Regions from separate parts of the Exiguobacterium sp. SH31 genome, predicted to be linked through region 2. Evidence: riboswitches for the same ligand, from Rfam matches in the RefSeq annotation. Region 2 holds a riboswitch; the other holds the start of a gene.

Region 1 (16,361 bases), on a different contig from region 2:
ATGATCTCGACGACGGCGAACGGGGCCTATGATGAGGCACTCGCGGTCGAGATCCACCGTTTGCTCAAGACGCTATCGTGGTCACTCGAGCGGATCGATGAACGGGATCGTCTCCAGCACGAGAGTCTGACCGATCCGTTGACCGGGTTGCCGAACCAACGAGCGTTGAAACGTTGGACGAAAGAGCGGCTAAACGACGTCGCTTCGTATCCGTTGTCGGTCTTCTTAGTTGACCTCGACCATTTTAAATCGATCAACGATACGTACGGCCATGCGTTCGGGGACGAAGTGTTAATTGAAGCGGGGGTCCTGTTCAACCGGCTCGTCCGGAGCAGTGACCTCGTCACGCGTTACGGCGGCGAAGAGTTCGTCTTCGTGTTCCCGAGGACGAACGAGGCGGCGGGGATTGTGACCGGTGAGAAGATCCGCCAAGCGCTCCGGTCACATCCGTTCGGGACGGAAGGGATCCGGGTTCAAGTGACCGCGAGCATCGGCATCGAGACGATCCATGAGTACGAAGAGCTCGATACGGTGTTGCGACATGCCGACCGGGCGATGTACGTCGGGGCGAAGTTTAACGGTCGCGACCGTGTCGCCCATTACCGTGACACGTCGACCGAACGAATTCAATGAAAAAAAAAGGAGGACCGTTAAACGGTTCTCCTTTTTGAATGAATGATTATGATTTCTGGCTGAATATGTCGGACTCGACCGCATGGATGGCAGCGGACCAAGACCCGTAACGATGCAAGATCGCTTTCGTAGATGGCTTGTTGTTGCGTTTCGCCCATTCTCGGTACGCCTCGAATGAAAGAGAGAAGCCCATCTCATGAATCGCTTCTCGAAGAGCGTTCGACAACTCTGACTTCGAGTAAGTCACGCTCGCCTCAAGTCCGGCTTCGGCGCAGGCGTCATGCCACGAACCGAACGTCTTGACGATGTGGTAATGGCTCGGTGCTTTCGGGTGTAGTTTCCGCCATTCTTGATATTTCTTCAGCGTGATGATCGAACCCATGTCCCGTGAATAGAGGGCAAGCGTCTCGACGATATCATCGCGTGTATATTTTGGCATTTTATCGGGTAAATCAACGGCGATTTCCCCATGCCATTCATAGCCGGCAATAGCGAGTGCCTCGGCCCATGATCCGAACTGTCGAATGATCGATTCGGGAGACGGCCAGTTTTGCTCCATCGCGAAACGACGATAGACAGAGCGACGAGGACGTTCCTTTAATAAATCCCCGAGCAAACGAATACAGTGAATCATGCGTTGCTGTTCGGTTGATAAGTGATGAGTACTAGTGGATAGCGTTTGACTCAATGATGGTTCCTCCTTCCATGGACTCATATCTGAACCGACAATGATGACGAAAGTGCTTCTACAATCATACTATCGGATAGTTTTTACGATTTATAAGCGCTTTTGTAAGTTTTTTATGTTAAAAATGGGACGTGATAGGTCTAAAGTCGGATGAGAGATTGAAAAAAAAGGTAATAGGTATATTACAAATTTAATATTATATGGGTTCATTTGTAAACAAAAAGTTTTATATTTGGTAAATTATATGAATTCCATACAAAAATGTACCCAGCTGGACAATGGGGTCATCACCGTTGTCCAGTTGAGTACTCCTCTATAATAAATTTAATTTTCAGACTAATCAATAAAAGTTTTCAAAATATACGAATTTTTTTTAAGGGTGGTCAATGAAACTGTGATTCTGCTAAAATAGCCGCATTGAGCGAATTTGAGAAAAGAGGATATTATGATATGACAATATGGTTATTTTACTTGCTGCTTGGTCTCGTCCAAGGGTTTACGGAGCCGATCCCGATCTCGTCGAGCGGTCACTTGGTCATCTTCCAAGAGCTGTTCAACATCGAATTACCTGGGCTGTCGTTCGAGATTTTCGTCAACTTTGCGTCGCTCCTCGCCGTCTTGACGATTTATCGCCAAGATGTCGTCCGCCTCGTCGTCAGTCTGTGGACGTTCTTATTTAAGAAAGACCGCAGCGAGGATACGATGATCGACGTCAAGTTCATCGGTCTCTTGCTCGTCGCGACCGTACCGGCCGGCGTGCTCGGCGTGTTATTCGGTGATTGGATCGGTGAGACGCTCAGCGGCGTCGCGACGGTCGGCTATACGTTAATCTTGACCGGGGTCGCACTTTGGTTCATCCGCAACATGCGCGGGAATAAAGGCGACGGTGGCATCACGTTACGTGACGCCATCTTGATCGGTCTCGCCCAAGCGGTCGCGCTCATCCCAGGGATCAGCCGCTCGGGTGCCACGATCGTCATGGCGATGTTACTCGGCATTAAACAAGAGTCGGCGCTCCGGTTCTCGTTCTTCTTGTTCATCCCGGTCAGTCTCGGGACGATGATCTTGGACGGGCCGGCACTCTTCACCGACCCGGCGACGCGTGATCTGTTCGGTCCGCTCGTCTTGGCGTTCATCGCCTCGTACGCGCTGACGGCCATCTCGCTCAAATGGTTCCAGCACATCATGGCGAAGGGTGAGCTCAAGTACTTCTCGTTCTATTGCTGGATCGTCGGTTTGCTCGTCGTCTTGTTCTTGGCTTGATTGGAAGCGCTGCTCATCGGAGTGGCGCTTTTTTGCACTTTTATTTTTGCCTTCGATTCTTTTTTGCGCTAAAGTAAATGCGTACAAACAAATATTCCTTCGGGGTCGGGTGCAATTCCCAACCGGCGGTGATGGGCGCGAGCCCTAAGTCCGTGACCCGGGCGCACGTGTGCGAACGGTGGATCTAGTGTGACTCTAGAGCCGACAGTATAGTCTGGATGGGAGAAGGAAAAAAGACAGGTCCTCGTGACCTGTGCTTCGTCGTACGTTTTTCTGTAAAGAAAACGCTTATTTGGCCTGCCAAATGACGACTGAGACCTCCCGCCGAGACCCTAAGGACATCCTTAGGGTCTTTTTGTTTGTACGAAACAAGGAGGGAGAACGATGCAACAGTACATGCAACAAGCAATCCAATTGGCCAAGTCCGCTGCCGGACAGACCGGTGTGAACCCGCTCGTCGGGGCCGTCGTCGTCAAAGACGGTCGCATCGTCGGATTCGGTGCCCACTTGAAGGCCGGTGAACCGCACGCCGAAGTGCACGCCATTCGGATGGCCGGTGCGTCCGCATACGGTGCGACGATTTACGTCACGCTCGAGCCGTGCTCGCACTACGGGAAGACACCGCCATGTGCCGACTTGCTAATCGAGTCGGGCATCAAGCGCGCCGTCATCGCGATGAAGGATCCGAACCCGCTCGTCGCAGGGAAAGGTGTCGCCCGGTTGAAGGCGGCGGGGATCGACGTCGAAGTCGGTCTGCTCGAAGCCGAGGCCCGTGCGCTCAATCCGGCGTTCCTACGTTCGCTTGAGACGAAACGGCCGTACGTCGTATTGAAGACGGCGACGAGCCTAGACGGGAAAGTCGCGCTCGAGGCGGGTGAGAGCCAGTGGGTGACCGGGACTGAAGCGAGACGTGATGTCCACGAACTACGGGCGACGGTCGATGCCGTCTTGACTGGAATCGGGACCGTGCTCGCCGACGACCCGGCCTTGACCGTCCGGCTCGACACGCCGACACGTCAGCCGCTTCGGGTCGTCCTCGACCGCGAGCTCCGCTTACCGCTCTCGAGTCAGCTCGTCCGGAGCGCGAAAGATGTGCCGGTGCTCGTCTATACGCTGTCTGATGATGAAGTGAAACGGACCGAGCTCGCGCGAAACGGTATCGAGCTTGCCGACTATTCGACACTCGACAACGTCCTTCGTGACTTGCATGGTCGCGGCGTCGGCCGTTTGCTCATCGAGGCGGGACCGACGCTCGTGACGTCACTCTTTGACGGACAATACGTCGACGAATGGGTCATGTATCAGTCACCGCGCGTGTTCGGTGGGAACCGAGGCGTCTATCGCTCGAGCCAAACCGGACCGTTAGATGCGATCGAGCGCTTCGCGGTCGGCTCGGTCGAGACGGTCGGTACCGACATCAAGCTCGTCATGAGAAAGGGGGAGTCCGATGTTCACGGGAATCGTTGAAGAAATCGGCAGTGTGAAAGCCGTGAAGCGGAACGGGCCGTCGCTACGGCTCACGCTCGCGGGCAAGATCGTGTTAGAAGACGTGAAGCTCGGCGATAGCATCTCGGTGAACGGGATTTGCCTGACCGTGACGGCGTTTGATCAAACGAGTTTTGCCGTCGACGTCATGCCGGAGACGCTCAAAGCGTCCAGTCTAGATGGGGTCCGCCCTGGAACGGACGTCAACCTCGAGCGGGCGATGCCGGCGAACGGTCGCTTCGGCGGTCACTTCGTCTCGGGACACGTCGACGGGGTCGGGCGCATCGTCAAGAAGCGTCCGCTCGCGAACGCGGTCTACATCGATATCAGTTGCGAGCCGTCGCTACTCCGTTTCATCGTCCCTAAAGGTTCGATCTCGGTCGACGGGACGAGCTTGACGGTGTATGAGGTCACTGAACGCGGCTTCACGCTGTCGCTCATCCCGCACACGTACAGTGAGACGGTGCTCGGGATGAAGCAGGCTGGGGATAAGGTCAATTTGGAATGCGATATGTTGGCTAAATATATGGAAAAGCTAGTGAATCAAAAAGACATGACGCTCGAATCACTTGCGTCGATGGGATACGGAAAGGCGGGATGGTGATGTTTCACACAATCGAACAAGCAATCGAAGATTTGAAGATGGGGCGTCCGATCATCGTCGTCGATGACGAGGACCGGGAGAACGAAGGTGATTTCGTCGTCCTCGCCGATAAGATGACGGCCGAGACGATGAACTTCCTCATCACGGAAGGGAAAGGGCTCGTCTGTGCCGCCCTGGCGGAAGAAGTCGCCGTCCGGCTCGACTTGTCGCCGATGGTCGACAACAGCACCGATCCACACGGGACGGCGTTCACCGTCAGTGTCGACCATGTCGACTCGACGACGGGCATCTCGGCGAGCGAACGGGCCCACACGGTCCGCGAGCTGGCCAATGCGAACGCGCGTCCGGCCGATTTTCAACGGCCGGGACACATCTTCCCGCTCATCGCGAAAAAAGGCGGCGTCTCGGTGCGGCGCGGCCACACCGAAGCGTCGGTCGATCTAGCTCGACTGTCAGGGAGTGAGCCGGTCGCCGTCATTTGCGAGATCATCCGTGAAGACGGCGAGATGGCTCGAGTGCCGGACCTTGTCCACGTCGCGGAACGGCACGACTTGAAATTTATCACGATCGAGGAGCTCGTCCGCTATATGGAGACGGACCTCGTCGAACGAGAGGCGGACGTCAATCTCCCCTCGGCTAAGGGTGAGTTTCGCCTGATCGGTTATCGAAACGTCCTTGACCGCGACGAGCACGTCGCGCTCATCAAAGGCGAACTTGAACATGCACCGTTCGTCCGCATCCATTCGGAATGTCTGACCGGTGACGTGTTCGGCTCTTACCGCTGCGACTGCGGTCCGCAACTTGATGCGTCACTCGCTAAAATTGAAGAAGAGGGCGGCGTCGTGCTCTACATGCGTCAAGAAGGGCGCGGCATCGGTTTACTGAATAAATTGAAGGCGTATGAACTGCAGGAGCAAGGGCTCGACACGGTCGAGGCGAACGTCGCGCTCGGGTTGCATGCCGACTTGCGTGACTACCGGGTGAGCGCGGGCATGTTGCGTGACCTTGGTGTCAAGAACGTGCGGCTCATGACGAACAACCCGGAGAAAGTCGACGCCTTGGAGGCGTGCGGCATCACCGTCGTCGAACGCGTCCCGATCATCGTCGGGGAGCACGCCGAGAATGAACGCTATCGCTTAACGAAACAACAAAAAATGAATCATTTTGGAGGAGAAGAATAATGTTGCATACATTTGAAGGTAACTTGGTTGGTAAAGGCTTGAAAATCGGGATCGTCGTCGGACGGTTCAACGATTTGATCACGATGCGCTTGCTCGACGGGGCGAAGGATGCGCTGAAGCGCCACGGCATCGAGCAAGACGACGTCGAGATCGCGTTCGTCCCGGGCGCGTTCGAACTTCCACTCGTCGCCAAAAAGATGGCGATGAGCAAGAAGTATGACGCCGTCATCACGCTCGGAGCGGTCATCCGCGGGGCGACGCCGCACTTCGACTACGTCTGTAGCGAAGCAGCGAAAGGTGTCGCCCAAGCGAGCTACCAGTCGGAAGTGCCGGTCATCTTCGGCGTCTTGACGACAGAGACGATCGAACAAGCGATCGAGCGGGCCGGTACGAAAGCCGGAAACAAAGGCTGGGAAGCAGCGACAGCGGCAATCGAGATGGCGAACTTGATGCGCACATTTTAAATAGAATTGTAACGGAGGAGAGCGACGTCGCTCTCCTCTTTTTTTGATTGTTCAAATCGGGATTAGCGACGCAGGGACGACGGGAAAAGAATAGGGCGCGCATACAAAGCTTAAGGGGAGGCGATGGCGATGTGGGACGGGGTGGCTCAACTGAGTCCGACCATGCAGGCCTTGCTCGGGACGTTGTTCACATGGGGCATGACGGCGCTCGGGGCGGCTGTCGTGTTCACGACGAAATCGATCAATCAACGGCTGATGGACGGGATGCTCGGATTTGCCGGCGGGGTGATGATTGCCGCCAGTTTTTGGTCGCTGCTCGCGCCGGCGATCGAGATGGCAGGACAGGACGCTTGGCCGGCCTGGTTCCCGGCCGCGGTCGGCTTTTTAATGGGCGGATTCTTTTTATGGGGCATCGATCAACTGATTCCGCACCTGCATCCGACTTCCCCGCTCAGTGAGGCGGAAGGGATCGGCCCGTTCAAACGAAAGCGCAGCACGTTGCTCGTCTTAGCCATCACGTTGCACAACATACCGGAAGGGCTAGCGATCGGGGTCGCGTTTGGGGCGGTCGCGGCTGACTTTCCATCGGCCTCGTTGACGGGTGCCATCGCGCTCGCGATCGGGATCGGGATTCAAAACTTTCCAGAAGGCGTGGCGGTGGCGCTGCCGTTAAGGAGGGACGGGATGTCACGACGAAAGAGTTTTTTCTACGGACAGCTGTCGGCCGTCGTCGAGCCGGTCGCCGCCTTATTCGGCGTTTGGGCGGTGTTTGTCATGGAGCCGCTACTGCCGTTCGCATTGAGCTTTGCCGCGGGGGCCATGATTTTTGTCGTCGTCGAAGAAGTCATCCCGGGGTCGCAAGAGAATGGCCATAAGGACTTGGCATCGATCGCCTTGATGCTTGGATTTACCGTCATGATGATTTTAGACGTGGCGTTAGGGTGAGGCCGACACAGAAAAAAGGCACGACGGGATGTCCCGTCGTACCTTCCTGGATTAAAACGTCTCTGACGTCGTTTTCGCTTGCATGTGGAGCTGGATGTAATCCGGTCCGCCTGCTTTTGAATCGGTCCCTGACATGTTGAAGCCGCCGAACGGCTGATAGCCGACGATCGCGCCTGTGCAACCACGGTTGAAGTACAAGTTGCCGACGTGGAAGTTTTGGCGTGCGTACTCTTGGTTCGAGCGGTCACGCGTCAGCACCGCACCCGTCAAGCCGTACTCGGTGTTGTTGGCGATGTCGATCGCTTCTTTAAAGTCTTTCGCTTTCGTGAAGGCGACGATCGGCCCGAAGATCTCTTCTTGCATGAGACGTGCTTTCGGTGCCACGTCGGCGACGACCGTCGGCTCGACGAAGTAGCCGGTCGAGTCATCCGCTTTACCGCCCGTGACGATGCGTCCTTCTTCTTTCGCGACGTCGAAGTACGACGTGATCTTCTTGAACGCGGCCGCATCGATGACCGGTCCCATGAAGTGTTCGTTCTGCTCCGTGTTTCCGACTGACAGTTCGTTCGTCAATTCGATGACGCGGTCGAGCACCGTGTCATACACGCTATCGACGATGACGGCGCGTGAACAAGCTGAACATTTTTGTCCCGAGAAGCCGAACGACGATTTGACGATCGACTGGGCCGCGAGTTCGAGGTCCGCTGATTCGTCGACGACGATCGTGTCTTTTCCGCCCATCTCGGCGATTACACGTTTGAGCCAGATTTGGCCGTCGTTCAACTTCGAGGCGCGCTCGTTGATGCGGAGACCAACGTCTCGTGAACCAGTGAAGCTGATGAAGCGCGTCTTCGGATGGTCGACGAGGTAGTCGCCGACTTCAGCGCCCGGTCCCGGGATGAAGTTGAGGACGCCTTTCGGGAGACCCGCTTCTTCCATGACCTCGACGAATTTCGCCGCGACGATCGGTGTCGTCGAAGCTGGCTTCAAGAGGATCGTGTTACCGGCGACGATTGCCGCGACGGCCGTCCCTGCCATGATCGCGAACGGGAAGTTCCATGGGCTGATGACAATCCCGACCCCGAGTGGGATGTAGTCATAGCGGTTGTACTCGCCCGGACGGCTCTCGACTTTCTTACCCGGTTTGAGTTCGAGCATTTGACGCGCATAGTACTCCATGAAGTCGATCGCTTCCGCCGTGTCCGCGTCCGCTTCGTTCCAAGGCTTGCCCGCTTCTTTGACGAGGTAGGCCGAGAACTCATGCTTCCGTTTACGGACGATGTTCGCCGCTTTGAACAAGACGTCGGCACGGACAGACGGGTCGACGTGACGCCACGTGTCGAACGCTTTGAGCGCTTCTTGCATCGCACGTTCCGCGAGTTCTTGGTTCGCTTTCGAGACGTGTCCGATGACTTCGTCTTTATTGGCCGGGTTGTAAGACGTGATCTTACCTTCCGTCGTCACTTTTTCCCCACCGATCACGAGCGGATAGTCCTGACCAAGCTCCCCGTTCACTTTCTCGATCGCCGCTTGAATTAAGGCAGCGTTCTCTTTGTTTGTAAAGTCTGTGAATGGTTCATGTTTGTATGGAATCATTCTCGTTCCCCCTTAAAGTGATTATGCAGTTAAGCGCTTACGTCTGTATTGTATCGGAATTCTTCATGAAATCCTAGTGAAACAATTTTCCGGAAAAGCGTGTCGTTTCCGCTCCAAATTCAGTCGTGGTAGGATGGTGAAAAGAGATCGATCGAGGAAGGAATGATTGGATGAGAAAATGGATGTTGCCACTTGCGCTTACACTCATGCTCGGCGCTTGCGGGAATGAAGAGGCAGCACCGGTCGAAGAGACGAAACGACCGCTCCCGGACGCGGTCGAGACGGTGTATGAATCGTATCAACAAGCGCTCCGTGACGGGGACGCCGAGGCGCTCGCAGACATCGACTACGCTGCTGCCCGGACCGACATCCCGGCGACGGGTGCCGTGACGCGTGACTTGACGCCGGGTGACATCGTCGAGAGTTGGGTGAACGAGGACGAGGACGTCGCCTATATCGTCCATGAGATGGAGGATGGTGACGGGAACGAACTGCCGAACCGGCTCGCCAAAGTCGCGATCAAGGAAGGCGACGATTGGTCGCTCGTCGTCACACCGGCTTTGGTCCCGGCTGACGTGATCGGTGAGGTCGGGGAGTTGTTGACGGGGATTGAAGCGAGCGAGTATGGGGTGAACGCTGAAGCGAACGCCCGTCTCGCCGAGGTGCCGGAAGATGAGGCCGGACCGATTTACGACCGGGTCAACGCCCAGACGGACTATGTCGCGCTCGAGGCGGACAATAACGTCTTCTTGCTCATGTCAGAGACGCTCACCGTACCGGAAAACCAAACGATCATGACCGATTATTTTAAAGCGTATCAGACGTGGTATATCGATAATGAGGCCGCGCTCCGCGATGCGGCCGCGACGGAAGACCCGGTCGACTATCTCGAAGTGCTCGACCCGCTCAAACAAAAACTAGAACAAGCGATCGACGGATATGACGAACAGCTCGTCGACCCGTCGTTCGGATAAGGAGGAAATCAGATGTTAGCACCAACATTTACACTACCGAACCAAAACGGGGACATGGTCGCACTCGAAGATTATCGTGGCCAGAAAGTCGTCCTCTATTTCTACCCGAGAGACGCGACGCCGGGCTGTACGACCGAAGCGTGCGATTTCCGTGACGCCGCACCGAAGATGAGCGGGGCCGTCGTCATCGGCATCTCGGCCGACAGCCAGAAGAAGCATCAAAACTTTATCGAGAAGAACGATTTGCCGTTCGACTTGCTCGTCGATGACACGCATGAAGTGTCAGAACTATACGGTGTCTGGCAGTTGAAAAAGAATTACGGCAAAGAGTATTACGGCATCGTCCGCTCGACGTTCCTCATCAACGAGGACGGTTACATCGAAGAGGAGTGGCGCAGTGTCAAAGTGAACGGTCACGTCGACGAGGTCGTCGCGGCGCTCGCCAAATAAGTTGGACCCAACCGATTTCCCGATAGGGGAGGTCGGTTTTTTGCTGAAGTGAATCGTTACATTTTTATTTCAAATACTAACGTTAGAAACAAGATAAAACCGAGCGTTGAACAGATATATTACAAAAACATTACGCGGAATCGGTATGATTTCACCTCGCGTCGACTTGACGAAGTTGTGAATGTTCTGAAAAATATAAACCAGTAATCAAGCGAATACATACATAGGGGGAACATCATGTGAAGCAGTTTGAAAGTTGGGTGACGAGTCTATCGAACCTCGTCTGGGGACCACACTTGCTCATATTATTGATTGGGACGGGCATCTTCTTGACGTTCCGGCTCGGATTCATCCAGGTGACACGGCTCGGGTTCGGCTTGAAAGAAGCGTTCATCCCGAAAAAGCAGAGTGGGGCGGAAGCCGAAAAACGAAAACGGCAACGCGGCGACATCTCACACTTCCAAGCGCTCATGACGGCGCTAGCAGCGACGGTCGGTACCGGCAACATGGTCGGGGTCGCGACCGCGATCGTCCTCGGAGGACCGGGGGCGATTGTCTGGATGTGGCTGAGTGGGTTCATCGGTATGGCGACAAAATACGCCGAGGCAATCCTCGCCGTCAAGTATCGTACCGTCGATGAGCGGGGTGAGATTGCGGGCGGCCCGATGTACTATTTAGAACACGGGCTCAAAAAACGTTGGCTCGGCATGACGTTTGCCTTGTTCGCCTCGATTGCCGCGTTTGGTATCGGCAACGGCGTCCAGACGAACTCGATCAGTTTAGCGCTGAACACGTCGTTCGGTGTCCCGATGTTCGCGACCGGTATTATCATGATGGTCCTGACGGGGTTCGTCATCCTCGGTGGCGTCAAATCGATCGGGAAAGTCGTCGGGATTTTCGTCCCGGTCATGATTTTCGCTTACGTCGGGGCCGGGCTCGCCATTTTAGTCATGAACTTTGACTTGATCCCGTCCGCATTCGCGACGATCTTCTCGAGTACGTTCAGTGCCGAAGCGATCGGCGGCGGGGCACTCGGTGCCGCGATCCGTTACGGTGTCGCGCGTGGCGTGTTCTCGAACGAGGCTGGGCTAGGGTCGGCACCAATTGCGGCCGCGGCCGCGAAGACGGATTTCCCGGGACGGCAAGCGCTCGTCTCGATGACACAAGTGTTGATCGACACGCTCATCGTCTGTTCGATCACCGGGCTGACGATCGTCATGGGCGGTCAATATACGGAAGGGCTGCAAGGGATCGAGCTGACGCAAGCGTCGTTCGCTTACTTCCTTGGACCGATCGGGGAACTCATCGTCACGATCTCGCTCGTCTTCTTCGCCTTCTCGACCGTGATCGGCTGGTGCTATTACGGGGAACGATCGGTCCATTACCTGCTCGGGGAGCGAGCGATCGTACCGTATCGGCTGGTGTACATTGTCGTCGCCGGACTTGGTGCGATGACGACGAACTTGAACTTGATTTGGGCCGTCTCGGACGTCTTCAACGGTCTGATGGCGATTCCGAACTTGATCGGTCTGTTGTTCTTGTCGGGTGTCGTCGTCGCCGAGACGAAGCGGTTCGAACTTGAGATACGGAAAGAACGGCAACAGTCGGCCGCATGACAAAGGACGCATTCCCGAGGGAGTGCGTCCTTTTGTTTACACTTTGAACTGGCCGATCAACTCGCTCAACTCGTCCATCTTCCGTTGCGATGCTTCCGTGACACGGTTCAACTCACTGAACCGGTCGACCGACAACGTCACTTTCTCGGCGATGTCTTGCGTCCCGAGCGCCCCGTTATTGACCGTCACGGCGACGTCTTGAATGACGCCGATCATACCGGACGTCAATTGTTCGAGTTCGGTGGCCGCTTCGGCGAATTCAGAGGCGGTTGCCTCAAAGCGCCCGGCGTCTTCGCTGTAGCGCTCAGCCGCTTCTTCGAGCTGGTCGTAATCTTTCAATACGTTCGTATCGAGGAAACCGAGCATCTCGCTCGACGTCTCGTTCAAATGGTCGACCGAATGGAGCACGGTCTTCGAAATCGCTTGGATCCGTTCGACGGTCGTCCGGCTCGTCTCGGCCAGTTTACGGATCTCGTCGGCGACGACGGCGAACCCGCGTCCCGCTTCACCGGCCCGTGCCGCTTCGATCGAGGCGTTGAGCGATAACAGGTTCGTCTGCGCCGCGATGTCTAAAATATCGTTCGTGAGCGTCGCGATCTCGCGGACGGCCTTGGCGTCATGCATGGCCCGTTCGAGATTGTGTCGTGTCGAGGACAAGACGCCGATCGCTGACGCTTTCGCTTCGACGGCGTGAGTACGGAGCGCCATGGCCCGGGCGTCGACTTGTTCAGCCTCGGTTTTTCGTTCGGCCGCCATCGTCACGATGTTGTGAAGCGTCCGTTCCATGTCTGACGCCGAGGTGTTCATTTCCTGGGCGCTCGCCGCGGTCTGTTGCATACCGGCCGTCAAGTCCTCGGTCGTTGCGGCGGTCGTCGTCATATACGAATCAAGCGCTTTCAATTCGTCGTACATGTGGGCGGACTGCTCGTTCACGCCGCGTGAGACACCGTTCACTTGTAAAATGAGTTGGCGTAGGTTGGCGATGAACTGGTTGAAGTCGCGTGCGAGCCCGGAGAACTCATCACGTCGCTTCACCGGGATCGACGTCGTCAAATCGCCTTGGCTCGTGGCAAGTTCGCGCATTTTCACTTTGAACTCTTTCAACGGCTCGAAGATGGAGCGGAAGATGAACACCATCATGAGTACGGTGAAGACGACAGCGGCGATCATGATGACGATGAGCGTGAGTTGGACTTGTGCAAACAACGCTTCACCAGTCTCGATGTCAGAACGAATCCCATCGCGGTTCAAGTTGACGAGGAGACCGAGCGTATTCGACAGGGCGTCTGCGCTCGGCGTGGCCGTGTCCCGGATGTAGGCGTCGGCCGCGGCTTGTCCTTCTTCATTCGAGATGCGAATCAATTCCTCAATGTTTGTCTGGAATGTGGTCCATTGTGTCGTCGCCTGATCGAACAGTTCACGGGCGGCCTTGTTGTTGTTGATTGTCGACTCATAGCCGGTCAGCTGTTGCTTTAAAATCGTGATGCCGGTCTCAATGCTGATTTCGACATTTTGCTTTGTCACCTCGTCCTCGACTAGAGCGTGGCGCATCATCTGCTGGCGAATCTCGAGCAACTGCTTGTCGACTTGATGAATTTGGTCCATGCCGGGCACCCAAGAGACGTTCATGTCTTGTTGGGCTGCCTTCGAGGCGTTCAACGCATAGAATGAATAGCCGCTCACACCGAGTAATAAGACTAGCAGGACGGTAAAGGCGACGATCAATTTGTTACGGATTGACATAATGATCCTCCTCGGGAAATGTTTGCTACTCTCTTAGCATAATGAGAATTGCCCGTGTACCGTATAGCCGTTTTTTGAAACGAGTCAATATTCTAGCGCAATTCCCTAACTTTCAAATAATGATCATCTTTGACCGGATTGGATTTTCTTTTTTGTCTTATGGAAAAGTGGTATGATAATGAACGATGTATTGAAAACTGTTGGAGGTGGAACCTTTGGCTCGAATCACTGAAGCTGAAGTTCGGCACGTCGCCGGACTCGCCCGACTTGCGATCACGGAAGATGAAGTGACGCACTTCACGGAGCAATTGACAAAAATCCTCGAGTTCGCCGAGCAACTCGATGAACTTGATACAACGGGCGTCATCCCGACGACCCATGCCCTAGATTTGAAAAACGTAATGCGCAAAGATGAGGTCCGCCCGTCACTTCCCCGCGAGGAAGTCGAACGGATGGCGCCTGATTGGGAGAACGGCCAAGTCCGCGTCCCAGCCGTCTTTGAGTAAGGAGGCCCTTCATGACACTATTCGATCACGGTGTAGCCAAGCTACATACCTTATTAAAAGAAGGTGAGGTCACGGTAACGGACCTCGTCAAAGAATCATTTGACCGCATCGAAGCGACCGATGACAAAATCGGTGCGTTTCTCACGTTGAACGAGGACGCGTTCGAGCAAGCGAAACGGATGGACGACCTCGCCAAGACAGCGGACAACCCGCTCTTCGGCTTGCCGATCGGCGTCAAAGACAACATCGTCACAAAAGGGACACGCACGACGTGTGCCTCGAAGTTCCTCGAGAACTTCGTCCCGGCCCATGACGCGACGGTCGTCGAGCGTCTTCACGACGCCGGTGCCGTCACGATCGGGAAGTTGAACATGGACGAGTTCGCGATGGGTTCATCGAACGAGAACTCGGCGTTCAAAGTCGTCCGCAACCCGTGGGATACGACGCGCGTGCCAGGCGGCTCGTCAGGCGGTTCGGCCGCGACGGTCGCAGCCGGACAAGTACTGTTCAGCCTCGGTTCGGATACGGGTGGCTCGATTCGCCAACCGGCAGCCTACTGTGGCGTCGTCGGCATGAAACCGACATACGGTCTCGTGTCACGTTACGGTCTCGTCGCGTTCGCCTCGTCACTCGACCAGATCGGTCCGCTCACGCGCTCGGTCGAAGACAACGCCTATTTGTTGAACGTCATCTCAGGTCATTGCGACATGGACTCGACGTCGGCGACAGTCGACCTGCCGGACTATTCGAAGTCACTTCATGGCGACATTAAAGGCATGAAGTTCGCCCTGCCGCAAGAGTTCATGGCAGAAGGCGTATCAGACGGTGTCCGCAAACAGATCGAACAAGCGGTCGAGACGCTCAAGTCGCTCGGTGCGACCGTCGAGACGGTATCGCTCCCGACCGTGAAATACGCGCTCCCGACGTACTACTTACTCGCTTCATCTGAGGCGTCTTCGAACCTCGCTCGTTTTGACGGCATCCGTTACGGACGTCGCGCCGAGGCCGAGGCGCTCGAAGAAGTGTTCACGTATTCACGCGAGCAAGGGTTCGGCGAAGAAGTGAAACGCCGCATCATGCTCGGGACGTACGCGTTAAGCTCAGGTTATTACGATGCGTTCTACAAGAAGTCGCAACAGGTGCGCACACTCATGAAGCAAGACTTCGCGCGCGTGTTCGAGAACTATGACGCGATCATCGGGCCGACTGCGCCGACGACGGCGTTCAAGCTCGGCGAACAACTCGAAGATCCGCTCACGATGTACGCCAACGACATTATGACCATCCCGGTCAACTTGGCTGGCGTACCAGCCATCTCGGTTCCGGCCGGTCTCTCAGACGGCCTCCCGGTCGGTCTCCAGATCATCGGGAACCACTTCAGCGAACCAACACTCTACCGCGTGGCCCATGCTTTTGAACAAGCAAACGGCGGTTTTAAGATGCCACAGCTTTAAGGAGGACAACGATGAACTTTGAAACGATCATCGGGATCGAGGTGCACGCCGAGCTGAGCACGAAGTCGAAGATTTGGTGTGGCTGCTCGCGCACATACGGTGCCGAAACGAATACGCAAACGTGTCCGATCTGTCTCGGACACCCGGGCGTTCTGCCTAAATTGAACGAAGAGGCGGTCAACCTCGCCATCAAGGCCGCGATGGCACTCAACTGTGAAATCGCGACCGATACGAAGTTTGACCGTAAGAACTACTTCTATCCGGATACGCCGAAAGCGTACCAGATCTCGCAGTTCGACCAACCGATCGGCTTTAACGGCCACGTCGACGTCGAAGTCGATGGCGAGATGAAACGGTTCCGCATCGAGCGGGTCCATCTCGAGGAAGATGCTGGGAAGATGAACCATACGGGCGAGAAACATTCGGTCGTCGACTTCAACCGGACCGGCTCACCACTCATCGAGATTGTCAGTGAGGCCGACATGCGTTCACCGAAAGACGCGGTCGCTTACCTCGAACGCTTGAAAGAAGTGCTCTCGTTCGCGGGCGTCTCGGACGTCAAGATGGAAGAAGGGTCGCTTCGTTGCGACTGTAACATCTCGGTCCGTCCGTTCGGTCAAGAGCCGTTCGGGACGAAGACGGAGCTCAAAAACTTGAACTCGTTCTCGAACGTCTTGAAGGCGCTCGATTACGAGGAAGAGCGTCATCGTAAACTTCTCATCACAGGCGGCGTCATGCGTCAAGAGACGCTCCGTTTCG
Region 2 (16,361 bases):
TGAAGATGAAGAAGATAAAGCAGCAAACTTCGTCGATGCGGCCGCTCGCGGTGCGTCAGACGGTTTGTTCCTCGCATTGAATGTCGGTGCGATGCTTCTTGCCTTCGTTTCATTGATCGCACTCGTCAACTTGATCCTCGGTGGAATCGGTGGCTTGTTCGGCTTTGACGGTCTCTCACTTCAATTGATTCTCGGTTATGTGTTTGCACCGCTCGCGTTCGTCATCGGTGTGCCATGGGCAGATGCCGTACAATTCGGTAGCTTCCTTGGACAAAAACTCGTCTTGAACGAATTCGTTGCCTTCTCTGAGTTCGCACCGATCATCGGTTCAGGTGATTTGTCAGCTCGTACAGAAGCGATGATCGCGTTCGCACTCTGTGGATTCGCCAACATCTCATCACTCGCTATCCTTCTCGGTGGTCTTGGTGGTATGGCTCCGAACCGTCGTAACGACATCGCACGTATGGGTGTCCTCGCGATTCTCGCAGGTACGCTTGCGAACTTGATGTCAGCGACTCTCGCTGGTCTTCTTCTCTAATCGTTATTCACAAACAAGAGCGCTCACTGCGGTGGGTGCTCTTGTTCGTTCATTTAACTATCCGCATCGAAAAAAGCACCCAAGGGAGAAGTTCCTTTGGGTGCTTGTGTATTAAGCTTGCAGTTGCATTTGTTGACGTTCGATCCACGGCTTCAACTTCAGGAAGAGCGGGACGAACAAGGCGGTGATCAATAATGCCTTAATCAAGTTGAACGGTAAGATACCGTACAGGACGAGGTTCGTCTTGACTGCCGGATCGGCCATCTCGGCCATTCCGAAGAAGAACGCGTAAGCTGGTAAGATGAGTAGGTAGTTCAAAATCGCCAAGCTGAGCGCCATCGTGATCGTACCTGCCACGAGGCCTGAAGCGAGCGCTTTATTCGTTTTACGTTTATGGTAGAACCAAGCGACCGGATACATGAATGCGACACCTGCAAAGAAGTTCGCGACTTCACCGACCGGAACGCCGCCACCGTTAAAGACATAGTAGAGGACGTTTTTTAGAGCGACGACCACGACGCCTGCTAGTGGCGAGAAGACGATTCCGGCGACGAGCGCTGGGATGTCACTGAAATCCACTTTTAGGAAGGGTGGCAGGAAAGGCAGCGGGAAGTTAAAGAGCATGAGGACGAATGAAATTGCCCCGAGCATCGATAGCGTCACCAGTGTTGTCAATCGTTTGTTGCGCGTTGTTTTCATCAAAATCTCTCCTTTTGTCGCTCCTTGATGAATGGCACCCGTCGCATAGAAAAACCCGATTGCATCATACAATCGGGAGAGTTTACGCGCATACGAAATAGATGTTTTCTCACGTAGGAATGCCCACGCCAAAGAAAACATCCGAATATCGGTCGGATGCCGCCATCTTCTCCCATCCAGACTTTACTGTCGGCTTTCGAATCTCACGAAATCAGCAAGCAACGCCTTGCTCGCTCACGGGCTGAGAAGATCTTGTCTTCAATACCGCCGGTCGGGAATTTCACCCTGCCCCGAAGATGGAACGATTTAATTTTTTTTGTTACAGTTTAGTTATACAAGATATTTCACAAAATCACAAGTCAGTTGACTTGAAGTGAAGATAAATGAGGAGGAGTTCAGATGATTCATTTGACAGAACCAGCCGCACTACAAGTCATCGATATGATGAAACAGACCGAACGCCCTGAAGCCCAGTTCTTACGCATTAAAGTCCAAGGTGGTGGGTGTACCGGCCTATCCTACGGGATGGGGTTCGATGAAGACAAGACGGACAAGGATGTTCAGTTCGACCATCATGACGTCCGCGTCATCGTCGCCGAAGCTGATCACGGTGTCGTCGACGGGCTCGAAATCGACTATAAGCAGTCGATGCTCGGTGGCGGCTTCACGATCAAAAATCCGAATGCGATCGCGACGTGCGGTTGCGGCTCGAGTTTCCGGACGGCGGCGAACGCCGGCACGCCCGGGGATTGCTAAATGATAGACGGGTTGCCGACATGTTCGGCAACCTTTTTTGGTGAGTATGTTAATGAGAGGAAATGAACGGGAATATTGGTGGAAGAAGGATGAGAAGGGGGTAGGAGTGATGAGGAAAGTGTTGATTTTTGGTGGCTCACGTTACTTTGGGAAACGGCTCGCACTGCGGCTCGCTGAAGCCGGGGACGACGTGACGATTGTCACACGCGGACAGCTGCAAGTGCCGGAAGCGGAAGGCATCCGCTCCATTAAAGGCGACCGTCAGTCGGTCGCGACGATGAAAGACCTCGCACGCAACGAGTATGACCTCGTCTACGACAATATTTGTTTCAATCCGTATCAGGCGAAGATCGCGACAGATGCCTTCATGGACCGGGTCGGGAAATATGTGCTCACGTCGACGATGTCCGTCTATGCTCCAGAGGCAGCTTTAAAAGAGAGTGACTTCAATCCGCTCCATCATGAATATCACCTCGACGCGGAACACGATTACGGACAAGGGAAACGAGAGGCCGAATCGTACTTCTTCCATCGGGCCTCGTTCCCGGTCACGACGGTGCGTTTGCCGATCGTCCTAGGGCCGGATGATTACACCGACCGGTTAAAATTTTATGTCGACGCGGTTCGGAACGAAGAACCGATCGTATTACATCACCCGGAGGCGTTGATGGGATTCATCTCGAGTTTCGAGGCGGCAGCTTTCTTGGAATGGGTCGGCCGTGCCGATGTGAGGGGGCCGTTCAACGCCGCGAGCGACGGCCTCATCTCGCTAGGTGCGCTCATGGAACGAATCGGGCAGCACGTCGGGAAACCGGTCCAAATCATCAAGGATGGGGAGTCGTCCCCGTACGATACGGACGTCGACTACTACATGTCGAACGCCGAGGCGAAAAAAGCTGGCTTCGTGTTCACGCAACTCGATGATTGGATCGACCGTGTCATCATTCAGACGATCCGCAAATGAAAAAACGGCCTCTCATCTCGCAGATGAGAGGCCAGTCTTTATTTCCCGGCAAATACCGAGGTTGAATGTTGTGGGTGACGCGCTGTCGGGTCGACGAGCTGCTTCACTTGGTTGACGGCGATCGGTGCTTCACCGAAGCCGGTCGCGATCAATTTCACTTTGCCTTCATACGTGGCGATGTCACCGCAAGCGAAGATGCCTGCGACTGTGGTCTCCATTCGTGAGTCGACACGGATCGTGTTTTTCTCAAACTCCATGCCCCAGTTTTTGATCGGGCCGAGCGATGAGACGAATCCGTAGTTACAAATCAAGTCGTCGATGTCGACGAACTTCGATGCGCCGTCTTTGTCCGTCAGTTCGACCGACTCGATATGCGTCGCACCTGAGAGCGATTCGATATTATAAGGCGTCCAGACGTTGATCGTCGAGGCCTTCATTTGTTCGACCGTATGCTCGTGAGCCCGGAAGCGGTCACGACGGTGGACGATATGGACTTCTTTGGCGATACCTTCGAGCATGAGTGCCCAGTCAACGGCCGAGTCGCCGCCGCCGGCAATCATGACGCGACGGTCGCGGAATTTCTCCATGCTGTCGACGAAGTAATGAAGGTTCGCATAATCTTCACAACCGTCCAGTCCGAGCGGACGTGCGGCGAACGCGCCGTTGCCGGCTGTGATGATGATCGCTTTCGTATGGTACTCGTCCTTGTTCGTCGAGATGTGGAACGTACCGTCTTCGAGTCGCTCGACCGTTTCGACCGTCTCGCCAAGGCGATAATCTTGTTCGAACTGATCGGCTTGCGCTTTCAGTTGGTCGACTAGATCTTGGGCCTTCACTTTCGGGAAGCCGGCGATGTCATAAATATATTTCTCTGGATAGAGCGTCGATAATTGCCCGCCTAGTTGCGGCAAGCTTTCGATCAACGTCGCATCGAGTTGGCGCATACCTGCATAAAATGCGGTGAACAGTCCGATTGGACCACCACCGATAATGACTACATCTTTCGTCGATTTCATCGAATTCCTCCTCATGAAGCGTGTACTTCTATTATATGGTCTAACGTGAACTAAATCCATTCAGTACAAAGATGCAATACTTTCGAAAAAAATTCAAGAAGATAAGCTTTTTCATTGAGAAAACGGATTAAACGTCGTACAATGAACGGGAAGCAATTGTGAACATTGGTTGAACAAGAATTAGGCTTTATTGTGAACGTCTATGTGAAAAAACACACAACATAGTTGTTCAGGAAAACAAAACTTTTAAAATAAGGTGGAAATGAACATGAAACGACCTAACATTGTTATCCTCGGCGCAGGTTTCGGTGGACTCATCACGGCAGTAAACCTTCAGAAGACGCTTGCGGCTGGAGATGCAAACATCACGTTGATCAACAAACACGATTACCATTACCAAACGACTTGGCTTCATGAGCCGGCGGCTGGAACGATGAAGCCTGAGCAGGCTCGTGTCTACATTAACGACGTCGTCAATGCGTCACGCGTTAAATTTGTCAAAGGGATCGTCGATCGCGTCGATACTACAGCTAAACAAGTGATGCTCGAAGACGGATCGACTGTCGAGTACGATTACGTCGTCTTCGCCCTCGGTGGCGTACCGGAAACGTTCGGTATCCCGGGCCTTAAAGAGAACGCGATGACGATCAACTCGCTCAACAGCGTTCGTAAAATTAAAGAACATATTGAGTACTCGTTCGCACAATACAAGACGAACGGATCATCTGACCGTTCATTCGTCACGATCGTCGTCGGTGGTGCCGGATTCACAGGTATCGAGTTCCTCGGTGAGCTCGTCAACCGTGTCCCTGAACTTTGCAAACAGTACGATGTTCCCCGTGAAGCGGTCCGCATCGTTAACATCGAGGCAGCGCCAACGGTTCTTCCAGGGTTCGACCCGGAACTCACGACGTATGCGCAAAAATGGCTCGAGCGTAACGGCGTCGAGATGAAACTCGGCAACGGCATCAAAGGTGTAGAGCCAGGTGTCGTCACGTTCGGTCCACTCAAAGGTGAGACGACAGAGACGATCGCAGCGAACACGATCCTTTGGACAGGCGGCGTCAGCGGTAGCCCGATCGTTGAGAAGTCTGGCTTCGAAGCGGTCCGTAACCGTGTTATGGTCGAGGCGGACAACCGTGCCCCTGGTCACGATAACGTCTTCATCATCGGTGACTGCTCAGCTGTCATGGATCCTGTCTCGAACCGTCCGTACCCGCCGACGGCGCAAATCGCGACGCAACAAGCGCACAACGTGGCGAAAAACATCGCTGCACTCATCAACGGTAAGTCGACTTCGAAGTTCACGTATGAGAGCAAAGGGACGGTCGCGTCACTTGGTCATAACGATGGAATCGGAATCGTCATGGGCAAAAAGATCTTCGGTCGTAACGCTTCATTTATGAAGAAAGTCATCGACAACAAACACTTTATCGAGCTCAAAAAATACGGTCTCGTCCTTAAAAAAGGTAAATTCTGATTCGGTTGAGCCGACGAGCAGCCTGTTCATTTGAACGGGCTGTTTTTTCATGTCAACGATTCAGTGAACTTCTTTGACCAAGCGGATTTCTTTTCGGTATAATAGACAACGGGAAAAGGGGGCAATCACATGCACATCATCCAAGCCGTCATTGGCGCGATTTTATATTTAGTCATCTTCTTCAGCATCGGGTTCATTTTGAATATGCTGCTCAAAAAGACGTGGACGCTTGTGTTCATCTATCCGATTTTCGTCATCATGATGATCGACAACGTCAAGCTGTCAAGCTACGTCACGGAAACATCGACCGCGCTCGCGAACGTCTATGAGCGTCTGCTCGGTCTGCAGTTTCTCGACATTTTTATGCTCGGATTCGGATTGCTCGGTGCCATCTTGGCAGGGGTCACCATCCGGTACTTGCGTAAGAGCGGTTACTCGATGTTTTAAAGACGACAGAAATGTTCGTCTTTTTTTGGTTTCCGCCTACTTTTTTAGAAGCTGAACCGATATACTAGATAAGATAACGATTTAATGAGTAAGGGATGCGATACGAATGACATTACCGATGTATACGATCAAAAAAGTGTTGAATAATAGCGTCGTCATCTGTCAACATGATGCGGATCCGGAAGTCATTCTGCTTGGGAAGGGGATTGGCTTCGGCAAGAAAGCGGGCGATCTCGTCGACCCGGCCAGCGTCCCGGAGAAAGTATATCAATTGACGGATAAAGAAGAGCAGTCGCAGTATCGTGAACTCGTGAAGCACGTCGATGAAGACTTCCTCGCCTTCATGCAAGACATCGTCGGCTTCATCGAGAGCAATACGGGAAAAAAAGTCGATCAACATATCCATATCGGCCTGACGGATCACTTGTTCTTTACGATGAAACGGATTGAACAGGGGATGGAAGTGACGAATCCGTTCTTGCTCGAGACCGAATCGCTCTATCCGAACGAGTTCGTGCTCGCCGAACGAATCGTCGATATGATCCATGAGCGCCTCGATGTGTTGCTTCCTGATGCCGAGGTCGGATTCATCGCGCTCCATATCCATTCGGCGACGACGTTTAAAAATGTCCTCGAAGTGAACCGGCACAACCAAATCATCGGACAGATTGTTCAGACGATTGAGAGTCGTTTGAACGTCAAAATGGATCGGACTTCACTCGATTATAAGCGCTTACTTCGTCACTTAAGATACGCTGTTGAGCGGGTTGCGACGGGTGAGACGGTCGAGGCCCCACAAAAAATTGAAAAGGTATTGCGTGAAGAATATCCGCTATGCTATAGTACTGCTTGGGAGCTGATGGGTATCATGGAACGCGAATTGAAGCGTCCTGTCCCACGAGGTGAAGCGACATATTTGACGATGCATCTCCAGCGACTGACTACAAGTAGATAACTGATACCACGTATCTTACGTGTTACTGATTCGATCAGGCATGAGTAAGGAGTGGAACGGCTACGATTTCTCTATTGAGGAGAAGTCTACGTTCTATACCTTATTCATGCCTGTTTCTGTTTTTATAAACGTTCATTATGAAAACGTTTAGATACGTCGGTTGTCTGACATCTACGTTCGGTTTCAGCACAAACAATTCAAAAGGAGGATTTATCATGTTTAAGCAGATTTTTGGTGTTCTTCAAAAAGTCGGTAAAGCGCTTATGCTTCCTGTAGCCATCTTGCCGGCAGCTGGTCTTCTTCTCGCATTCGGTAACGCGATGCAAAACCCGACGCTTACGTCACGCGCTGGTTGGTTGACGAACGCAGGCGTTGTCAAGTTTGCTCAGCTCATGGAGCAAGCAGGCGGCATTATCTTCTCGAACTTAGCACTCTTATTCGCAGTCGGTGTCGCGATCGGTTTAGCAGGGGACGGCGTTGCCGGACTCGCAGCCATCGTCGGGTTCCTCATCATGAACAAAGTCATGGGTGTTTGGCTCGAACTCACACCTGAGATCATCGCACAAGGTGACCCGGCATACGCGTCAGTCCTTGGTATCCCTACACTTCAAACAGGTGTCTTCGGTGGTATCATCGTCGGTCTGATAGCGGCCTGGGCATACAATAAGTACTTCAACATCGAATTGCCACAATTCCTTGGCTTCTTCGCTGGTAAGCGTTTCGTCCCAATCGTCACGGCGGTATTGGCTGTCGTCGCTGGTTTTGCTATGCTTGTTATCTGGCCACCAATCCAAGGCGGATTGAACACGTTCTCAAACTTCATGTTGACTGAAAACCGCACGTTCGCGGCGTTCGTCTTCGGTTTAATCGAACGTTCATTGATTCCATTCGGTCTTCACCATATCTTCTACTCACCGTTCTGGTTTGAATTCGGATCATACACGGATGCGGCGGGTAACGTCGTCCGCGGTGACCAAGCGATCTTCTTCGCGCAGCTTCGTGACGGTGTAGAGCTCACAGCCGGTACGTTCATGACTGGTAAGTACCCGTTCATGATGTTCGGTCTTCCAGCTGCAGCACTCGCGATGTACCATGAAGCACGTCCTGAGCGTAAAGCGGTCGTCGGTGGTCTCTTGGCTTCGGCAGCACTTACATCGTTCTTGACAGGTATCACTGAGCCGATCGAGTTCTCATTCTTGTTCGTTGCTCCTTTGCTCTTCGCAGTACACGCAGTCTTCGCTGGCCTTTCATTCATGGTCATGCACATCTTGAACGTCAAAATCGGGATGACGTTCTCGGGTGGTTTGATCGACTTCTTGCTCTTCGGTGTCCTTCAAGGGAAGACAGCATGGTGGCTCGTCATTCCAGTCGGACTCGTGTTCGCAGTCATTTACTACTTCGGATTCCGTTTCGTAATCCGCAAGTTCAACCTTAAAACACCGGGCCGTGAAGATGAAGTCGTTGAGCAATCAACTGCTACTGGTTCGGAACTTGCACAAGATATCCTCGTTGGTTTCGGTGGTTCGCAAAACATCAAACACCTTGACGCATGTATCACACGTCTTCGCGTCGAAGTGAAAGATAAGAGCCAAGTGAACAAAGAAGAGTTGAAACGTCTCGGGGCAGCTGGTGTCCTTGAAGTCGGTAACAACATTCAAGCGATCTTTGGACCACGTTCGGATGCATTGAAATCAGAGATGCAAGCGGTCATCGCTTCAGGTAACGAAAAGAAAGCAAACTAAGTATTAAGCCAATCCGTTAAGGGTTGGCTTTTTTGTATGGGGAAACGGTTTCAGCCTGGTATCAGATGGGGAAAAGTAAGTATTCTGACAAAAGGAGGAACCATGATGTGGAAGAAAGTGTTTGGCGTATTGCAGCGGATCGGGAAGGCGCTCATGCTTCCGGTTGCGATTTTGCCGGCAGCCGGTCTATTACTTGCATTTGGTACGGCGTTCCAAAATCCTGATCTCGTTTCGCTGTTACCTTTCTTGGCAAACGATGCACTCGTCCTCATTTGGCAAGTCATGACCGATGCCGGGGATATCGTGTTTGCCAATTTAGGTCTGTTGTTCGCCGTCGGGGTCGCCATTGGGCTGGCCAACGGAGACGGTGTTGCCGGGTTAGCTGCTATCGTTGGTTATTTGATCATGAACAAAGTTATCAGCACGTGGAACGGGATTACTGCAGAAATTGCCCAGGGAGACCCTGCCTATGCATCGGTACTCGGTATCCCGACGCTCCAAATGGGGGTATTCGGTGGTATCATCGCCGGTTTGATTGCCGCGTTCGCGTATAACAAGTACTTTAACATCAAGTTGCCGGACTTCTTAGGATTCTTTGCCGGGAAACGTTTCGTTCCGATTGCGACCGCCGCGTTCAGTTTGGTGATCGGGATTGCGCTGGCTTATATCTGGCCGCCGATCGGAACGGCCATCAATACGTTCTCAAGTACGATTATTGAAGCGAACGTAGCCGTTTCCGCATTCGTCTTCGGTTTGGTCGAACGGTCATTGATTCCTTTCGGTCTTCACCACATTTGGTACTCGCCGTTTTGGTTCCAGTTCGGGGAATATACGAACCAGGCGGGAGACCTCGTTCAAGGTGACCAGCGGATCTTCTTCGCCCAGCTTCGTGACGGCGTCGAATTCACAGCTGGGACGTACATGACCGGGAAATTCCCGTTCATGATGTTCGGGTTGCCTGCCGCTTGTCTCGCCATGTACCATACGGTCCCGAAAGAGCGTCGTAAAGACGTGGAAGGACTTTACTTCTCAGCAGCCCTCACTTCATTCTTGACGGGGATCACAGAACCAATCGAGTTCTCGTTCGTCTTCGTCGCACCTCTTCTCTTTGGTATTCATGCTGTATTCGCTGGACTATCCTTTATGACGATGCACTTGCTCAACGTTAAAATCGGGATGACGTTCTCAGGCGGACTCATCGATTATCTGTTGTTCGGGGTATTACCGAACCGAACAGCTTGGTGGCTTGTCATTCCAGTCGGTCTCGTCTTCGCGGTCGTCTACTACTTTGGATTCCGTTTCGCGATCACGAAATTCGATTTGAAAGTTCCTGGTCGTGACGTCGTCGCCGAAGGAAAAGGCGCACGGGCTGTCGTTGGGGATGACCTTCCGTACGAAGTGCTCGTCGGTCTGGGTGGTCCTGAGAATATCAAGCATCTTGATGCTTGTATCACACGACTCCGTGTCACCGTGAACGATGTCAAACAAGTTGACAAAGACTTGCTGAAAGATCTTGGTGCCGCCGGTGTGCTTGAAGTCGGGGATAATATTCAAGCTATCTTCGGACCGAAGTCCGATACACTCAAATCGCAAATCGCCGCCATCATCGAAGGTGGCGAGTACAAACCGAAAGAAAAAGCGGTCATCACACCGGAAGCGGCCGAGCATGCCGACCATCGCTTCCTCGCACCGATGTCCGGTGTCATCTTGTCGCTTGACGATGTACCGGATCAAGTCTTCTCGGGCCGGATGATGGGTGAAGGGTTCGCGATTGAGCCGAGTTCCGGCCAAGTCGTGGCACCGGTCACCGGTCAGATCACGACGTTCTTCCCGACGAAACACGCGATTGGCTTACTCGCGGACGACGGACGCGAGATTCTCATCCACGTCGGTCTTGATACGGTCAATCTGAAAGGGGAAGGGTTCGTCGCCAAAGTCAAAGAAGGTGACCGCGTCGAAGCGGGAGATATTCTGCTCGAGGTCGACCTCAACTTGATTCGTGACAAAGTCCCGTCGCTCATCACGCCGATCATTTGGACGAACGGGGACGGCAAAGTCGTCGTCGTACCGTTCGGAGAGACAGTCGTCGCCGGGGAAGCACTTGACTTTAGAACGGATGACAAAGGCGCGGAATAAGCGCAAAAAAAAGCGGCTCTCGCAAATTGCGAGAGCCACTTTTGATTATGCTTTAATATCGAATTTTTGGCTGATGAAGTTGACGACTTCTTCGGCTGTATCCATGTTGAGGACGTCGTTGACGATCGCTTCTGTTTCAGCTTTCGTCAAACGTTTCACGAGGCTACGTGCGCGAAGGACGCTTGAAGCCGACATCGAGAACTCGTCGAGGCCAAGTCCGAGCAGGATTGGAATCGCGAGCTCTTCTCCAGCCATCTCGCCACACATGCCGACCCATTTGCCTGCTTTGTGTGCTTCTGTGATGACGTTGTGGAGAAGGTTCAAGATGGCCGGGTTGAACGGCTGGTACAAGTACGAGACTTTCTCGTTCATGCGGTCAGCTGCCATCGTGTATTGAATCAAGTCGTTCGTGCCGACAGAGAAGAAGTCGACTTCTTTCGCGAATTGTTTCGCCATGACGGCTGTCGAAGGAATTTCGACCATCATCCCTGTTTCGTAGTTACCGACAGCGACGCCTTCTGCTTTCAACTTCGCTTCTTCTTCGAGAAGAAGGGCTTTCGCCGCGCGGAACTCTTCAAGTGTCGCGATCATTGGGAACATGATAGCGAGGTCACCGTGAGCCGAGGCGCGGAGAAGGGCGCGAAGCTGTGTGCGGAACAAGTCCGTTTCTTCAAGGCAAAGGCGGATGGCGCGATAGCCGAGGAACGGGTTCATTTCTTTCGGTAGGTCGAGGTAAGACAATTCTTTATCTCCACCGATGTCGAGCGTACGGATGACGACTTGTTTGCCTTCCATACCTTCGATTACTGTTTTGTATGCTGTGTACTGCTCTTCTTCGGTCGGGAACGTTTCTGAGTCCATGTAAAGGAACTCTGTCCGGTAAAGACCGATTGCATCAGAACCGTTTTTAAGAACGCCTTCGAGGTCGTTCGGTGTCCCGATGTTCGCAGCGAGTTTCACTTTATGACCGTCTGCCGTGACAGACTCTTCGTTGACGAGTTGCTTCAACTCTTCTTTGTACGCTTCGAATGACGCACGTTTTGCGACGTATTCATTGACGAGTTCTTCAGACGGATTGACGAAAACGTCTCCTTCTGTCCCGTCGATGACGACGAGGTCGCCGTTTTTGATTTCTTCGAGTGCGACTTTCGTTCCGACGACTGCCGGGATTTCAAGTGAGCGCGACATGATGGCCGAGTGTGACGTACGACCGCCGATGTTTGTTGCGAACCCTTTGACGTATTTGCGGTTGAGCTGAGCCGTGTCAGACGGTGTCAAATCTTCAGCGATGATGATGACTTCTTCAGAAATTGAAGCAGGTGTCATGAACGTGACGCCGAGGATGTGGGCCATGACGCGTTTCGTGACGTCACGAACATCGGCTGCGCGCTCGCGCATGTACTCGTTGTCCATCGATTCAAAGATCATAATCATCGTTTGAGCGACTTCATCGAGCGCTTTCGCAGCGTTCATGTGTTCGCTTTCAATTTTTTCGTTCACTTGCGAGACGATCTCTGGGTCTTCCACGATGAGCAAGTGAGCCGAGAAGATCTCTGCCTTGTCTTCTCCGAGTTCACGGAGCGTGATTTGGCGGATCTCTTCGAGTTCAGTTTTCGACTGAGCGATGGCTGCTTGGAAGCGTGCCTTCTCAGCTGCTACGTCCTCGATTTTGTTCGTCGGGATGTCAAATGAAGGTGTCTCCATGACGAATGCTTTCGCAACTGCGATTCCTGCAGATGCGCCAATACCTTTAATGTGTGACATAAGCGTAATCCCTCTCTTCAAAGAAATAGTGTTCTTTCCGACGGTTACCTCGTTAGTTCTTACCCGAAATGAAAAAGGAACTAACGAAAACCCGGAAGATTAAAGTAGCAACGGTCTACTACTAGGGGAAGCCTCGACCGAACAAAATGGCCTCGCCTCGAGCACGAGGGATGCCTGATTGCGTACTTTCCTATCCTATCATAAAATAAATCATCGTCACAACGAGGAGATGGCCTTTGAATTTGAAGAATTAGCGACGATTGCGCATACTATTTCATTATTTCGATGAAGTTCGTTATGCTTACCTTATATAAAGAAGGGAAGTGGCAAAAATGTACACATTCGCTGAATTAGATTGGACCGGTTCACACGAGACGATTGTTGTCGGAATCGGGGCGGCCGACGCCGTCGAAGCAGGGCTCGACACGTTGTTCAACGGGCGCGTCAAATCGCTCATCCAGTCAGCTGACATCTCGACGAAAACAGGGGAAGTGTCGATCGTGCCGACGTTTGAAGGGAACATCAAGCGCGTGTTGTTCGTAGGTTTAGGACAACGGAACGATTCGTCCGTCGAAAACTTGCGGAACTGGTTCGGGAAAGTCGCGAAAGAAATCAAAGGCCGCGGTTTTACGGACGTTGCGGTCGCTCTCGATACGTTTGAACCAGGTGTGGCAAGCTTGTTCGCCGAAGCGTATGAGATGGCGACGTATGAGCATCCTACATATAAGTCGGCGCCGAAGTCGGCGACACCGGACGTGACGATCACACTTTTAGGAGACGTGAACGAAGCGGACGTCGAAGCGGGTGCCGCTTACGGGCGTGGGGTCAACGTCGCTCGTAAGTTGACGATGATGCCGGCTAACATTTTGGACGCAGTGGCATTAGCCGACTATGCCGTCGACTTAGCCGATCGTCACGGTTTCAGCCATCGAATCATCGAGAAAGAAGAGATGGAGGCGCTCGGCATGGGTGCGCTGCTCGCCGTCAATCAAGGTTCAACAATCCCGCCGAAGTTGATCGTGCTCGAGTACAACGGTGCCGGTGACGATGCACCGATTGCCGTCGTCGGAAAAGGTGTCACGTTCGACACGGGCGGTTACTCGATCAAGCCAAAAGACGGGATCGTCGGGATGAAAGGCGATATGGGTGGAGCAGCCACCGTGCTCGGTCTGTTCGAGACGCTCGCGACGACGAAACCGGCTGTCAACGTGCTCGGTGTCATCCCGTCAACGGACAACATGATTTCAGGAGACGCGTTCAAACCGGACGACGTCATTACGGCGATGAACGGGAAAACGATCGAAGTGCTCAATACCGATGCGGAAGGACGACTCGTTCTTGCCGACGCGGTGACGTTCGCGAAGACGTACGACCCGCAAGCAATCATCGATGTAGCGACGCTGACAGGCGGTGTGCTCGTCGCGCTCGGTACTGAGGTGACTGGTTGCCTGACGAACGACGACTCGCTCTATGAGGCGCTAGAGGCGGCGAGCCGAGCGACAAATGAGCTCGTTTGGCAAATGCCTTACTTTGACGTGTTCATCAAGCAAGTTCGGAAATCTGAAGTCGCCGACTTGAACAACTCACCGGGCCGTTACGGTCATATGATTTTCGGTGGGGCGTTCGTCGGCGAGTTCGTCGGTGACACACCGTGGCTTCATCTCGATATCGCGGGAACGAGCGAGCGCTCTTCGGCGAGTGATCTCGGTCCAAAAGGCCCGACCGGTGTCATGGTACGGACGCTCGCGTCAATGCTCGAAGGATGGAAGCGTTGAAATTCGGATTGATGTTGATCGGTTTGGCCATCGCCGCAGGTCTGGGCTATGCGGCTTGGCCAAGCCAGTTGTTGTTAGGGGTATCCGTCTTTAGTGCGGTGCTCGGAGTTTTGTTTTTGATTCAGGAGGGACGCCGTGGTCGGAGTAGGAATTGATGGGGCACGCGGAGGCTGGGTGCGAATCACGTACGATAGCATCTCGCTGTGTTTGACCATCTCAGAACAGTTGGAAGATTTATTGATTGACGGGGCAATGCACTTCGTCGACATGCCGAACGATCTCGGGACGATCTCAAACCCGGACCGGACATGTGACGCGTGGATGCGGGCCCGGTTGAAGCAACGGAAGTCGTCGATCTTCACACCGCCGATTCAAGACGTCGTGATGGAACAGACGTATGAAGCCGCCAATGTGAGAAGCCGCGAACTGATTGGAAAAGGAATCAGCAAGCAAGCATGGAACCTCGTGCCGCGTATTCGTGAGTTTCAAACAATCACGGCAGAAGACGTGTATGAGTCGCATCCGGAAGTCTGTTTCGCCGTCATGACCGGACATGAGGCCGAGTTCAGCAAAAAGACTGAGGCCGGCGAAGCCGAACGGATCGAACTGTTGCGGCGCTATTCGAAAAGTTCGCCGTGGAAGTGGAAGATGTCGAACGTCAAAGTCGACGATATCATCGACGCATGCATCCTTGCCGTCGCCGCCTATGAGGCCGGGACGACAGGCTTAGAGACGCATCCGCATCAAACAGAGGGATTACCGTTCGTAGCGGTACCGAAGCCAAAAGAGCGATGACGCGGTCATCGCTCTTTTGGTGTCTGGGTCGGTCCGAGGACGAACTTCCATATGTAATGAAATACTTGGGCGTTGTAGAGTGCTTTCAGCAATACCGCGAGGACTGGTCCTAAAATGAAACCGAGGACACCGAACAGTTGCAGACCGACAAAAATCGAGATCAAAGCCGCGAGCGGATCGAGGCCGATATGAGAGCCGACGATCTTCGGCTCGGCCAAGTTACGTTGGACGATGACGAGGATGTAGAGCACGAGAAGGCCAATCGCGCTGAACCAGTCGCCTGAGATGGCGGCGTAGGCTGCCCATGGCACTAAGAGCGTCCCGACACCGAGGTAAGGCAACAGATCAAAGAATGCGGCTAACAAGGCGAATGAGAACGGGTTGTCGACACGTAGAATGAACATCCCGACCAAGACGATTCCGAACGTGATGGAAATGAGGGTCAGTTGGGCCCGGACATAGCCGAACAAAGCCGAACGTAAATTGAGCATGACGAGTTCGAACTCTTTAAAGCCTTTTCGTTTGTTCAACCGTTCGATCGAACGCATGTAAGACGGCCAGTCTTTCGTGATGAAGAACCAGGCTAGGACGATGACGACGAACAAGAGCAGGACGAGCGGGAGTGCGCTCAGAATGTCTTGCAGGAGCCCGGCGACACCTCGTGACAGGACGCCAATCGCGGCACCGAGTTGGACGCCGATTTCAGTGATGCCACCTTCGAGCGATGTCGTTTGACCAGGGTTTAACCGCTGGATGCTGTCGTAGGCGTCGTTGACGAACGGGGCGATTTTTTGATTGAACATACGCTGCACGTAGGCAGTGAACGTCTCGATCTGGTCTGGAAGTTTTTCGGCCGCGATCGTCAAGTAACGGATCAATTGGGTGACGACGATGGCGATGACGCCGCTGACAAGACTCATGACGATTAGCAGTGAAACGAGGGTGCCAAGGGCACGCGGCATCTTCGTCTGACGCTCGAACATATTGACGAGGGGGACTGTCAACAAGGATAACAAGAAAGCGAACACGAAAGGATACGTGTACGTAAAGAGGACGCTCAGTCCCCAAATAACGAGCACGAGTCCGATGCCGACAAGGAGAAATCGAAGTAATTGCCAAAGCCTTAGAGGAGACATGAGGCGTTGCCCCTTTCCTAACAATTGGATTGAGCATAGTATACCACGCAACTGGTAAATTAAGAGGATGGATAGGTGATTAAATATGAAGGAGATTCAACAGAAAATCGATCGGATGATTATCCACTTAGGAGGTTACTGGCGGCCGTTATCGGGGT

What was found. Region 2 has a riboswitch for FMN ahead of A6395_RS03580 (ECF transporter S component). Riboswitches for the same ligand answer to the same signal wherever they lie in the genome.
Region 1: linked by a shared signal. The riboswitch ahead of ribD (bifunctional diaminohydroxyphosphoribosylaminopyrimidine deaminase/5-amino-6-(5-phosphoribosylamino)uracil reductase RibD) and the one ahead of A6395_RS03580 (ECF transporter S component) in region 2 are both predicted to bind FMN.

The regions. Positions count from the first base shown of each region.
Region 1 covers NZ_LYTG01000029.1:116,199-132,559, reverse strand. The annotation lists gene A6395_RS04740 (GGDEF domain-containing protein) at 1-633, shown strand, start outside; gene A6395_RS04735 (homing endonuclease associated repeat-containing protein) at 680-1,321, opposite strand; gene A6395_RS04730 (undecaprenyl-diphosphate phosphatase) at 1,772-2,584, shown strand; FMN riboswitch at 2,676-2,818, shown strand; gene ribD (bifunctional diaminohydroxyphosphoribosylaminopyrimidine deaminase/5-amino-6-(5-phosphoribosylamino)uracil reductase RibD) at 2,969-4,051, shown strand; gene ribE (riboflavin synthase) at 4,032-4,673, shown strand; gene A6395_RS04715 (bifunctional 3,4-dihydroxy-2-butanone-4-phosphate synthase/GTP cyclohydrolase II) at 4,673-5,854, shown strand; gene ribH (6,7-dimethyl-8-ribityllumazine synthase) at 5,854-6,318, shown strand; gene A6395_RS04705 (ZIP family metal transporter) at 6,448-7,263, shown strand; gene pruA (L-glutamate gamma-semialdehyde dehydrogenase) at 7,315-8,859, opposite strand; gene A6395_RS04695 (hypothetical protein) at 9,030-9,833, shown strand; gene bcp (thioredoxin-dependent thiol peroxidase) at 9,846-10,283, shown strand; gene A6395_RS04685 (alanine/glycine:cation symporter family protein) at 10,523-11,899, shown strand; gene A6395_RS04680 (methyl-accepting chemotaxis protein) at 11,936-13,642, opposite strand; gene gatC (Asp-tRNA(Asn)/Glu-tRNA(Gln) amidotransferase subunit GatC) at 13,858-14,148, shown strand; gene gatA (Asp-tRNA(Asn)/Glu-tRNA(Gln) amidotransferase subunit GatA) at 14,160-15,602, shown strand; gene gatB (Asp-tRNA(Asn)/Glu-tRNA(Gln) amidotransferase subunit GatB) at 15,614-16,361, shown strand, end outside.
Region 2 covers NZ_LYTG01000024.1:6,915-23,275, reverse strand. The annotation lists gene A6395_RS03585 (NupC/NupG family nucleoside CNT transporter) at 1-538, shown strand, start outside; gene A6395_RS03580 (ECF transporter S component) at 650-1,237, opposite strand; FMN riboswitch at 1,398-1,539, opposite strand; gene A6395_RS03575 (HesB/IscA family protein) at 1,637-1,993, shown strand; gene A6395_RS03570 (Rossmann-fold NAD(P)-binding domain-containing protein) at 2,103-2,957, shown strand; gene A6395_RS03565 (NAD(P)/FAD-dependent oxidoreductase) at 2,996-3,973, opposite strand; gene A6395_RS03560 (NAD(P)/FAD-dependent oxidoreductase) at 4,242-5,453, shown strand; gene A6395_RS03555 (YuiB family protein) at 5,583-5,900, shown strand; gene glcT (glucose PTS transporter transcription antiterminator GlcT) at 6,007-6,855, shown strand; partial or broken gene ptsG (glucose-specific PTS transporter subunit IIBC) at 7,071-8,570, shown strand; partial or broken gene ptsG (glucose-specific PTS transporter subunit IIBC) at 8,703-10,640, shown strand; gene ptsP (phosphoenolpyruvate--protein phosphotransferase) at 10,779-12,497, opposite strand; gene A6395_RS03530 (leucyl aminopeptidase) at 12,830-14,272, shown strand; gene A6395_RS15945 (hypothetical protein) at 14,269-14,427, shown strand; gene A6395_RS03525 (DUF429 domain-containing protein) at 14,408-15,067, shown strand; gene ytvI (sporulation integral membrane protein YtvI) at 15,073-16,203, opposite strand; gene A6395_RS03515 (MazG nucleotide pyrophosphohydrolase domain-containing protein) at 16,289-16,361, shown strand, end outside.